DNA from 2 places in the Epibacterium sp. MM17-32 genome. Region 1 is predicted to be linked to the other one. Evidence: riboswitches for the same ligand, from Rfam matches in the RefSeq annotation. Region 1 holds a riboswitch; the other holds the start of a gene.
The links. Region 1 has a riboswitch for cobalamin ahead of MHM88_RS03290 (DUF4198 domain-containing protein). Riboswitches for the same ligand answer to the same signal wherever they lie in the genome.

Region 1 (4,186 bases):
TCGTAGTGAATACGGGAGCTTGGAACATTCGCCGCCTTGAGCCCATCGACCATCGCCTGCATGAAGCCCGCCGGACCGCAGATGAAATAGTCGGCGGCTGTGGGATCGCTGATCTCGATCAGCCATTTCGGGTCGATCCGACCGCGCCGAATACCACTGTGCAGGTCCTGCTCCGACGCGACATCGTAGAACACGTAGCTTTCGGTTGCCCGGTTCCGGAGCGTCTCGCGCATCGCATGGTGCCGGTCATCCCGTGTGGCATGTACGGAAATCATCCGGAGATCTTCCCGGCCATAGCTTTCGAGCATCGCGACCATCGGTGTAAGGCCGACCCCGCCGGAGAGCAGCACAACCTCACGCTTGTGCGCCGGGTCCAGAAAGAACTCTCCGGACGGTGCGGCAACGTCGACCTCGGTTCCGATCTCGGCACTCTCGTGCAACCAGTTGGAAATGCGCCCGTTTGGCTCGCGTTTTACGGTGATCCGATAGCTCTTGCCGTCGGGAGCCGAAGAAATCGAATAGTTCCGCCGGCACTCTTCGCCGGGGGCAGGCACAAAGCGAAAGCTGAGATACTGACCCGGGCGATGCCGCATGACGGGGCCATTGTCCACGGGGCACAGAACAAAGGACATGATGTCTTCTGCCTCACGGGTTCTGGAGACCACCTGAAAGCGCCGCCAGCCGCGCCAACCCCCGGTCTGGGTCTCGGCGTCGGCATAAAGCTGTTCTTCGCGCGCAATCAGCGTATCGGCAAGCACCCAGTAGGCCTCTCCCCAGGCGGCGAGGACCTCTGGCGTTGCGGCGTCCTTGAGCACTTCGGAGACGGCACCGAGCAACGCATCTGCAACATGAGGGTAATGCTCGGGCAGAATTTGCAGACCGGCGTGTTTCTGGGCAATCCGCTCGATGGCGTCGCACAGAACGTCGGGGGTGCGAATATGTGTGGCGTAGGCGACCAGCGCCCCGGCCAGTGCTTTGTGCTGCGGCGAGTCCCCTTGCTGGTGGGACATATTGAACAACGCCCGGATACTGGGTTCCGCAAGCAGCCTGCGATACATGCAGGGCACGATTTCGTCGATATGCGCCGCGACGACCGGGGCGGTCGCATCGATGATCCTGAGCGTGTTTTCGGTGAGAGGTGTGGCCATTTCTATTCTCCTGCCTTAAAGATGCCAATGATCGGAACCTATAAAGCGGATGAAAAAGATGCCATACATAGGTATGTTTTTAGTTTGCGACATTCTGTCCCGGATACCAGCCCATTGCCCGAGGCGCTTGCGGGGCGCGGAAAGGAACACATATGCGATTGAATGACACCACTGACGTGGCGATGCGCATCATGATCTATGCAACCTCGATCGGCCCCCGCCTGTTCACGATCGATCAGGTGGTCGAGGTCTACGGCCTGCCGCGCAGCACGGTGATGAAGGTGGTCAACGCGCTCACCAAGGGGCAGTTTCTGATCGCTCAGCGCGGGCGGGCAGGGGGGCTGCGGCTTGCACGTGACGCCGACGCGATCGGGCTGGGCGATTTGGTGCGTCACATGGAAACGGATTTTGATCTTGTTGAATGCATGCGTCCGACCAACCGCTGTACCATTTCGGGTTGCTGCAAGCTGATCTCCCCATTGGCGGAGGCCCGATCCGCATTCCTCGCGACGTTGGACCAGTACACGGTGCGCGATATTGCGCTGGCACCTGCGGAGTTTGGTATCGCCGGATCCTGATCTTCGCGCGATGAAAGCCGGCGCGCAACGGGCGCAGGTCTGCGAAAGGGGCGCCATGTGCAGTGGCCTTGAGGCGACGGGCGACAGTGCTCTGTAGGAGGAACTTGCAAAGACTTGCACTCTCAAGGAGAGCAGACAGCCCCGTTCCCATTCATGACCTTGAGGCGGACGTGCCAGGCGCGCGGGCGCTATATGCAATTGACAAGATCTCTTGCGGTTTCCATAAGAATGGCGTGAACGGTTCCACGGCGGGCGACATCTCGCGGTGGGAGTAAAAGGGAACACGGTGCGGCGTACCCAAAAGGGACCAAATCCGTGGCTGCCCCCGCAACTGTAAGCGGGACGTGCGACCGATAATGCCACTGGGATCTGTCCTGGGAAGGCCGGTTTGCATCATGCCCCGCGAGCCAGGAGACCTGCCGCGCACATGGGTCGGGAGACCGATCCGTCTTGAAGCGGACGCCGGGGTGCGCGTCAGGCTCGGCTGATCGTGCCCGATCAATCCCGTGTCTCACATCCCGTCTGTCCTTTCACCCGTGGGTTTCCCACCTGTTTGAGAGGCATGACATGACCAAGAAACTGTTTTCCGCCGCGGCGCTGGCCGCGCTCCTGCCGCTTGCCGCACAGGCCCATTTTGTGCTGCCCTACGCCGATCAGACCCAGATCGTACGCCCCGGCGATGTGCCGCTCGCGGTGGTCTTCTGGCATCCGTTCGAGAACGGCCACGTGATGGACATGGACACGCCCGAGGCGTTCTACATGATCCACAATGGCGAAAAGACCGACCTGGCGGATCGCCTTGAGGCGGCCCCTTTCAAAGGCGCAGAGAACGAAGGCGCGGCCTTCAAGGCCTCGCTGCCGGTGAAGCGTTCCGGCGACTATGTGCTGGTGACGGAACCCGTGCCCTACTACGAAGAGAGCGAGGATATCTATATCCAGCAGCTGACCAAGGTGGTGTTCAACCGCAATGAGCTGCCAACCGACTGGATGACCCCCGTTGGCCTCGCGACCGAGATCGTGCCGCTGGTCAAACCCTACAACGTCGTTGCGGGATCGAGTTTTACCGGCCAGGTGCTGCGCGAGGGGGAACCTGCCGCCGGTGTCGAGATCGAGATTGAATATGTCGCCGCCGTGCCGGACATCGAGGGCTTTTCCACGACAGAACCAACCGTCGGCACCATGCCGGGGGGCGCCATCGTCGCCATCTCCGACGAGAACGGCTATTTCACCTTTGGTGTTCCCAAAGCAGGCTGGTGGGGCTTTGCCGCCCTGGGATCGGGCCCGGTGACGGAACATGAGGGCAAGGAACTGAGCCAGGACGCCGTGTTCTGGATCCGCGCCTACGATATGGAGTGATCGATGCACATCGTTGACGGAGCCCTGTCAAATCCGGTTGTCATCGGCGGCGCGGTTCTCGCGGCAGGGGGCATTGCGCTGGGGTTGAAGCAAATGACGCTGGAGCGCATTCCCGCCACCGGCATGCTGTCTGCCTGCTTCTTTGTCGCCTCGCTGATCCATGTGCCGATCGGCCCGTCATCGGTGCATTTGATCCTCAATGGTCTGGCCGGGATGATCCTCGGCTGGGCCGCGTTCCCGGCCTTGTTCGTGGGCCTGCTGCTTCAGGCCGTGTTCTTTGGATTTGGCGGTCTCACCGTGCTGGGAATAAACACGCTCAATATCGCCGGGCCAGCGGTCCTGGCCTGGCTGTTGTTCGGGCGTATGGTTGAACGCGGCACCCCCAAGAGCGGAGCGGTTTGGGCGGGGATCGGCGGCGCCTTTGCCGTTGCCGCCACCACGATCTTTGTCGCGCTTTCCCTGGCATTGACCGGCGACGCCTTCTTGCCGGCGGCAAAGCTGGTCTTCTTTGCGCATCTGCCGATCATGGTCATCGAGGGGCTGCTCACCGGGGCCGCCGTTTACCTGGTCAGCAAGATACGCCCTGACCTGTTCACCACAGTCACCGGGCAAGCATGATGTGTCACAGGCTTCTACTCGTTTTCATCCTTGCGCTGACACCGGTTCCGGTGCTGGCGCACAAGGTGATCTTTTCGGTCTTCAAATCCGGCGATGTCATTGAGGGTGAGCTCGGTTTTTCAAATGGTGACATGGCTGTGGGGCAGGTGATCGAGGTCTTTGACACGACCGGGGCCAAACTGGGAGACGCGGTCACCGACGAAGACGGGTTCTTTGTCTATGCGCCCACTGAGCCGGTCACCCATGTGTTCAAGGCCGACATGGGCGCCGGGCATGTCGGCGAGGTTCAGATGGCGGCCTCGGATGTGGCCGCGCTCCTCGGTGTTGCCCCGCAGGATAGCGGCGCGTCTTCGGGGGCGGCGGCACCTACGGTCGCAAACGCGCCACAGGCAGAGGAACCGGCAGCGGTGACCATCGCGGCCCTGACAGAGGACGAGCGCGCCGCCATTGCCAAGGCTGTGCGCGATGAAATGCGCCCGCTGCGCC
Region 2 (4,186 bases), on a different contig from region 1:
CTCTATGTCATCATCCGAAATCCCGCCGTTGTGCACCATATGCACATCGCCGGAGGTTTTCTTCACCTTGCACGTGCCGCAGACCCCAAAGGTGCAGCCCGATGGGATATTGAGGCCATTTGCACGCGCGGCTGCCAGAACCGTATCCGTCTCGGCCACCTTGGCAGTGACACCGGAAGTTGCAAAGGTGATTTCGGCCTTGGCGTCATCATCAAGCACAACATCATCGAGATCCGGCTGATCAGCTTCATTCGCGACCGGCGCGTGAAAGCTCTCCTGATGATAGTTGTCCATGTCAAAGCCGAGACCGGCCAACGCGTCCCGGACCGCCTGCATGAATGGTTCCGGACCACAGCAGTAGACCTCGCGCTCCAGATAGTCCGGCGCCATCAGGCCCAGCATCAACTGATTGAACACGCCCTGGTAGCCTGTCCAGGGGCGGTAGAGATCAGGCTCTTCCACCACGAACTTCAGGTCGAGCCCTTCGGAACGGCTGGCCATCTGCTCCAGGCGTTGCCGGAAAATGATCTCCGACGGCCGCTTGGCACAGTTCACAAACACGATGTCCAGATCATCCCCGTCGTCCCACATGCTGGTGGTCATCGACATCATCGGCGTGATGCCCGATCCGGCGGAAATGAAAAGGAACTTCTTTGACTGGCTGCCGGCGTTCGTAAACAACCCCGCCGGGCCGATGCCTCTGATCCGCACCCCCGGCTTCAGATTGTCGAGCATCCAGCGCGTTCCGATGCTGTCCGGCTGCGCCTTCGCGGTGATGGTGATCGTGCGCGGGCGCGATGGCGACGAGGAGATCGTGTAGGTGCGGTGCACGGGGCCACCGGGAACCGGAATCTCAAGCGTCATGAACTGGCCGGGGTCAAAGTCGAACAAGGCACCGGACGGCGCCTTGAAGGTGAAGGACGCAGTATTGTCCATCTCCGGTATGATGGAGACACATTCCAGCATCTCCGTATCATTCCAGATCGCGCGTTCACTCATTTTGGGCATTTGGTCTTACTCCGCCGCGATGGCTTGGGGATCGCGGTTGCGCTTAAGGGTATTGAGGTACCACTCCACGAATTGCAGCACGCCGCTTTCCTGCACCGCGGAATACGGCCCGGGCTGATAGGCGGGAGAGTTGATACCCATCTGGTTGTACTCGACGACCTCGCGGTCCTCGTCATTGGTGGCGATCCAGACTTCGGTCAGGCGATTGAGATCGTAGTCCACGCCCTCGACCGCGTCCTTGTTCACCAACCATTTGGTGGTCACTTCGGTTTCCGTCGGGCTGATCGGGGTGACGCGGAACACAATGGAGTGGTCCGACAGGAAGTGGTTCCAGGTGGTCGGATAGTGGAATTTCAACAAGGAGCCGGCATCGGCAAACGCCGCCCGCCCCAGCCAGCGCCGCACCGCCGTCTTGCCGTCCAGGGTATAGCTTTCAGCGCCTTCCTTGAGCGGCATGCGGGCAATCCGAAACTGCCCGTCGTCGTTCAGGAAGAAGCGTGACGGCATACCGGCCCCTTCGCAACGGTCGAAATGCGCTTGCAGATTGGCGGGGGTTTCGCCGCCCTCGATACCGGTGATCGACGGATCATCGGGGAAGGTCCGGCACAGGGAGGGGTGGTTGCCGCCGCAGTGATAACACTCGCGGTTGTTCTCCCAGACCAGTTTCCAGTTGCCCTTCTCAACGATCGAACTCTCGTAGGCCACTTTGGCGTTCGACAGGTCGTGCACGTCCAAATAGGGGCGAACCGTGTCGGCAAACGCGTCAAAGCTCGGGGCGTCCTTCGCAAGACAGATATAGACCAGCCCCGACAGTTCGCGGCAGTGGACTGTCTTGAGCCCGTGTTGTGCAGGGTCGAAATCCGGTCCCATATCCCGAGCCCAAAGCAGACGCCCGTCCAGCTCGTAGGTCCACTGATGGTAGGGGCAAACAAGTTTCGGATTGTTGCCCTTCTTCGCCTTGCAGATGACAGACCCGCGATGGCGGCAGGAATTGTGGAACGCCCGGATCACATCATCGCTGCCGCGCACGATGATGACGTTGAAGGCCCCAATCTGATGGGTCACATAGCTGCCGGCCTTTTCCAGTTCGCAGGCGGGAATGGCAAAGAGCCACTCCTTGTAGAAGATCTCTTGTAGATCAGTCTCGAACACCTCGGCGTCGGTATAGAACGCCTGCGCGAGCGCATGACCCGGCGTATGATTGGCGATCAGCGCATTGAGATTGCTGTTCATTCCCTGACTCTCCTGCCGCCTGCTCGCGATCCTGAGACGGAGCGTCACGCGGTTGGTTTTTGTGCAGATGGCAATGGGAATCCGTCAGGTCGCAACGGAGGAAGCCGCGCCCTTCAAGATGCCCAAACCGCCACCCGCGGTTGACGATATCTTTCGAGGCTGGTTTCCGGGCTCAGGAGAAGACCAGATGGTCCAAGTGCGACGCCTTCCCGGGTTCCTCCCCCCAGTGGCCGATGTCGCACCCGCTGTCTCCATGACCGTTGCGGGGGCAGCGCCGGATTTACACCGGCTTCCCAATTCTCCACCCGGACACGCCGGGCGGCACCTCTGGGACCGAGTTGTACCGAGATTCGCAAATCCCGATCTGCGATTTGCGACATTGTTTATTTGGTTCGAGACAAGGCGCAGATTCCCGGTGCGCTGTAGCGGCCCCGTCGAGAGGGTCTTGCCCCGACGGCCGCCGGCTGGTCCAGGCTAAGTCCAATCCGCAACGAGGTTCTTCTCAATCCACTGTGGAACGCCTTGCTACGCAGCGTCTGCCGCGTCCACCGATGATCGGATCCAACTTTTGGGTTGGCAAACCGGGGCATAATGGTGATCCTGCGCCCATACCGCGCACTTCAGATGCGTAATTGGGGAGGAAATTATGAAAAATGTCTTGGGGCTTACCGCCCTCGCAACCCTGACCTGTGCCTTTGCCGCCGAAGCCATGGCGACCGAGTGGAACGTGTCCGTTTGGGGCAAACGCCGCGCCTTCACGGAACACGTCGAAAAACTGGCGGAGCTGGTTTCGGAAAAGACCGATGGCGCGTTCACCATGAACATCAGCTACGGCGGCCTGTCCAAGAACCGTGAAAACCTCGATGGTATTTCCATTGGTGCGTTCGAGATGGCGCAATTCTGCGCGGGATATCACCGCGACAAGAACCGCGTCATTACCGTTCTGGAGCTGCCCTTCCTCGGTGTTTCCAACCTGGAGGAAGAAGTTGCCGTTTCCGCGGCCGTCTATGGCCACCCGGCAGCCACTGACGAGATGGCGCAGTGGAATGCGAAGCTGCTGATGACGTCTCCGATGCCACAGTACAATATCGTCGGCACCGGCGAAGCGCGCGACGAGCTGGCCGAATTCGAAGGCATGCGCGTGCGTGCCACGGGTGGGATCGGCGAAGCCTTCAAAGCTGTTGGCGCGGTGCCGACCTCGGTCACCGCAACCGAAGCCTATCAGGCCATGGAGTCTGGCGTCGTCGACACGGTCGCATTCGCCCAGCATGCGCATCTGTCCTTCGGCACCATCAATCGCGCCGACTGGTGGACGGCAAACCTGAACCCTGGCACCGTGAATTGCCCTGTTGTGGTGAACATCGACGCCTATGAGAGCCTGTCCGACTCCGAGCGCGAAGCCCTCGACAGCTCGATCCCGGAAGCGCTGGATCACTATCTGGCCAACTATGGCGAACTCCTGAAGAAATGGGACGCCGTTCTGGAGGAAAAAGGGGTCGAGAAAGTCGAGATTTCCGATGAGGTCCTGGCAGAGTTCCGCGCCACCGCAGCGGATCCGATCCGCGAAGCCTGGATCAAGGACATGGAGGCGCAAGGGCTGCCCGGGCAGGAACTGTATGATCTTGTTCAGAAAACCCTGAGCGACCATCGCAACGGCAGCTGATCGCACGGCGATCACCTCGGGCCCGGATCTTCAGAGCCGGGCCCGTACCTATTCTATTCACCGATAAAGACAACAACCGGGGGCAGGAATGGCAGGTTCATCAACCGTGCTCAGTGATTCCAGTGTAATCTCGCGGCTGGACAGGGCGTTGCTGCCGATCGAAAGAGCAACAGCCCTCCTGTCCGGACTGGCCGCTTTTTCGCTGATGTTCCTTGCCGCGTATTCCGTGGCCGGTCGCCAATTGGACCGGACATTTCTGGCACCTGTTTTCGACCGGCTTGG

Region 2: another riboswitch for cobalamin. It lies ahead of MHM88_RS16085 (aromatic ring-hydroxylating dioxygenase subunit alpha); the one in region 1 lies ahead of MHM88_RS03290 (DUF4198 domain-containing protein).

The regions. Positions count from the first base shown of each region.
Region 1 is NZ_JAKRFC010000002.1:77,310-81,495, reverse strand. Features, by position in the region: gene hmpA (NO-inducible flavohemoprotein) at 1-1,148, opposite strand, end outside; gene MHM88_RS03295 (Rrf2 family transcriptional regulator) at 1,301-1,726, shown strand; cobalamin riboswitch at 1,948-2,165, shown strand; gene MHM88_RS03290 (DUF4198 domain-containing protein) at 2,294-3,082, shown strand; gene cbiM (cobalt transporter CbiM) at 3,086-3,700, shown strand; gene MHM88_RS03280 (cobalt ABC transporter permease) at 3,697-4,186, shown strand, end outside.
Region 2 is NZ_JAKRFC010000010.1:59,825-64,010, forward strand. Features, by position in the region: gene MHM88_RS16080 (hybrid-cluster NAD(P)-dependent oxidoreductase) at 1-1,008, opposite strand, end outside; gene MHM88_RS16085 (aromatic ring-hydroxylating dioxygenase subunit alpha) at 1,015-2,241, opposite strand; cobalamin riboswitch at 2,381-2,585, opposite strand; gene MHM88_RS16090 (C4-dicarboxylate TRAP transporter substrate-binding protein) at 2,888-3,904, shown strand; gene MHM88_RS16095 (TRAP transporter small permease subunit) at 3,993-4,186, shown strand, end outside.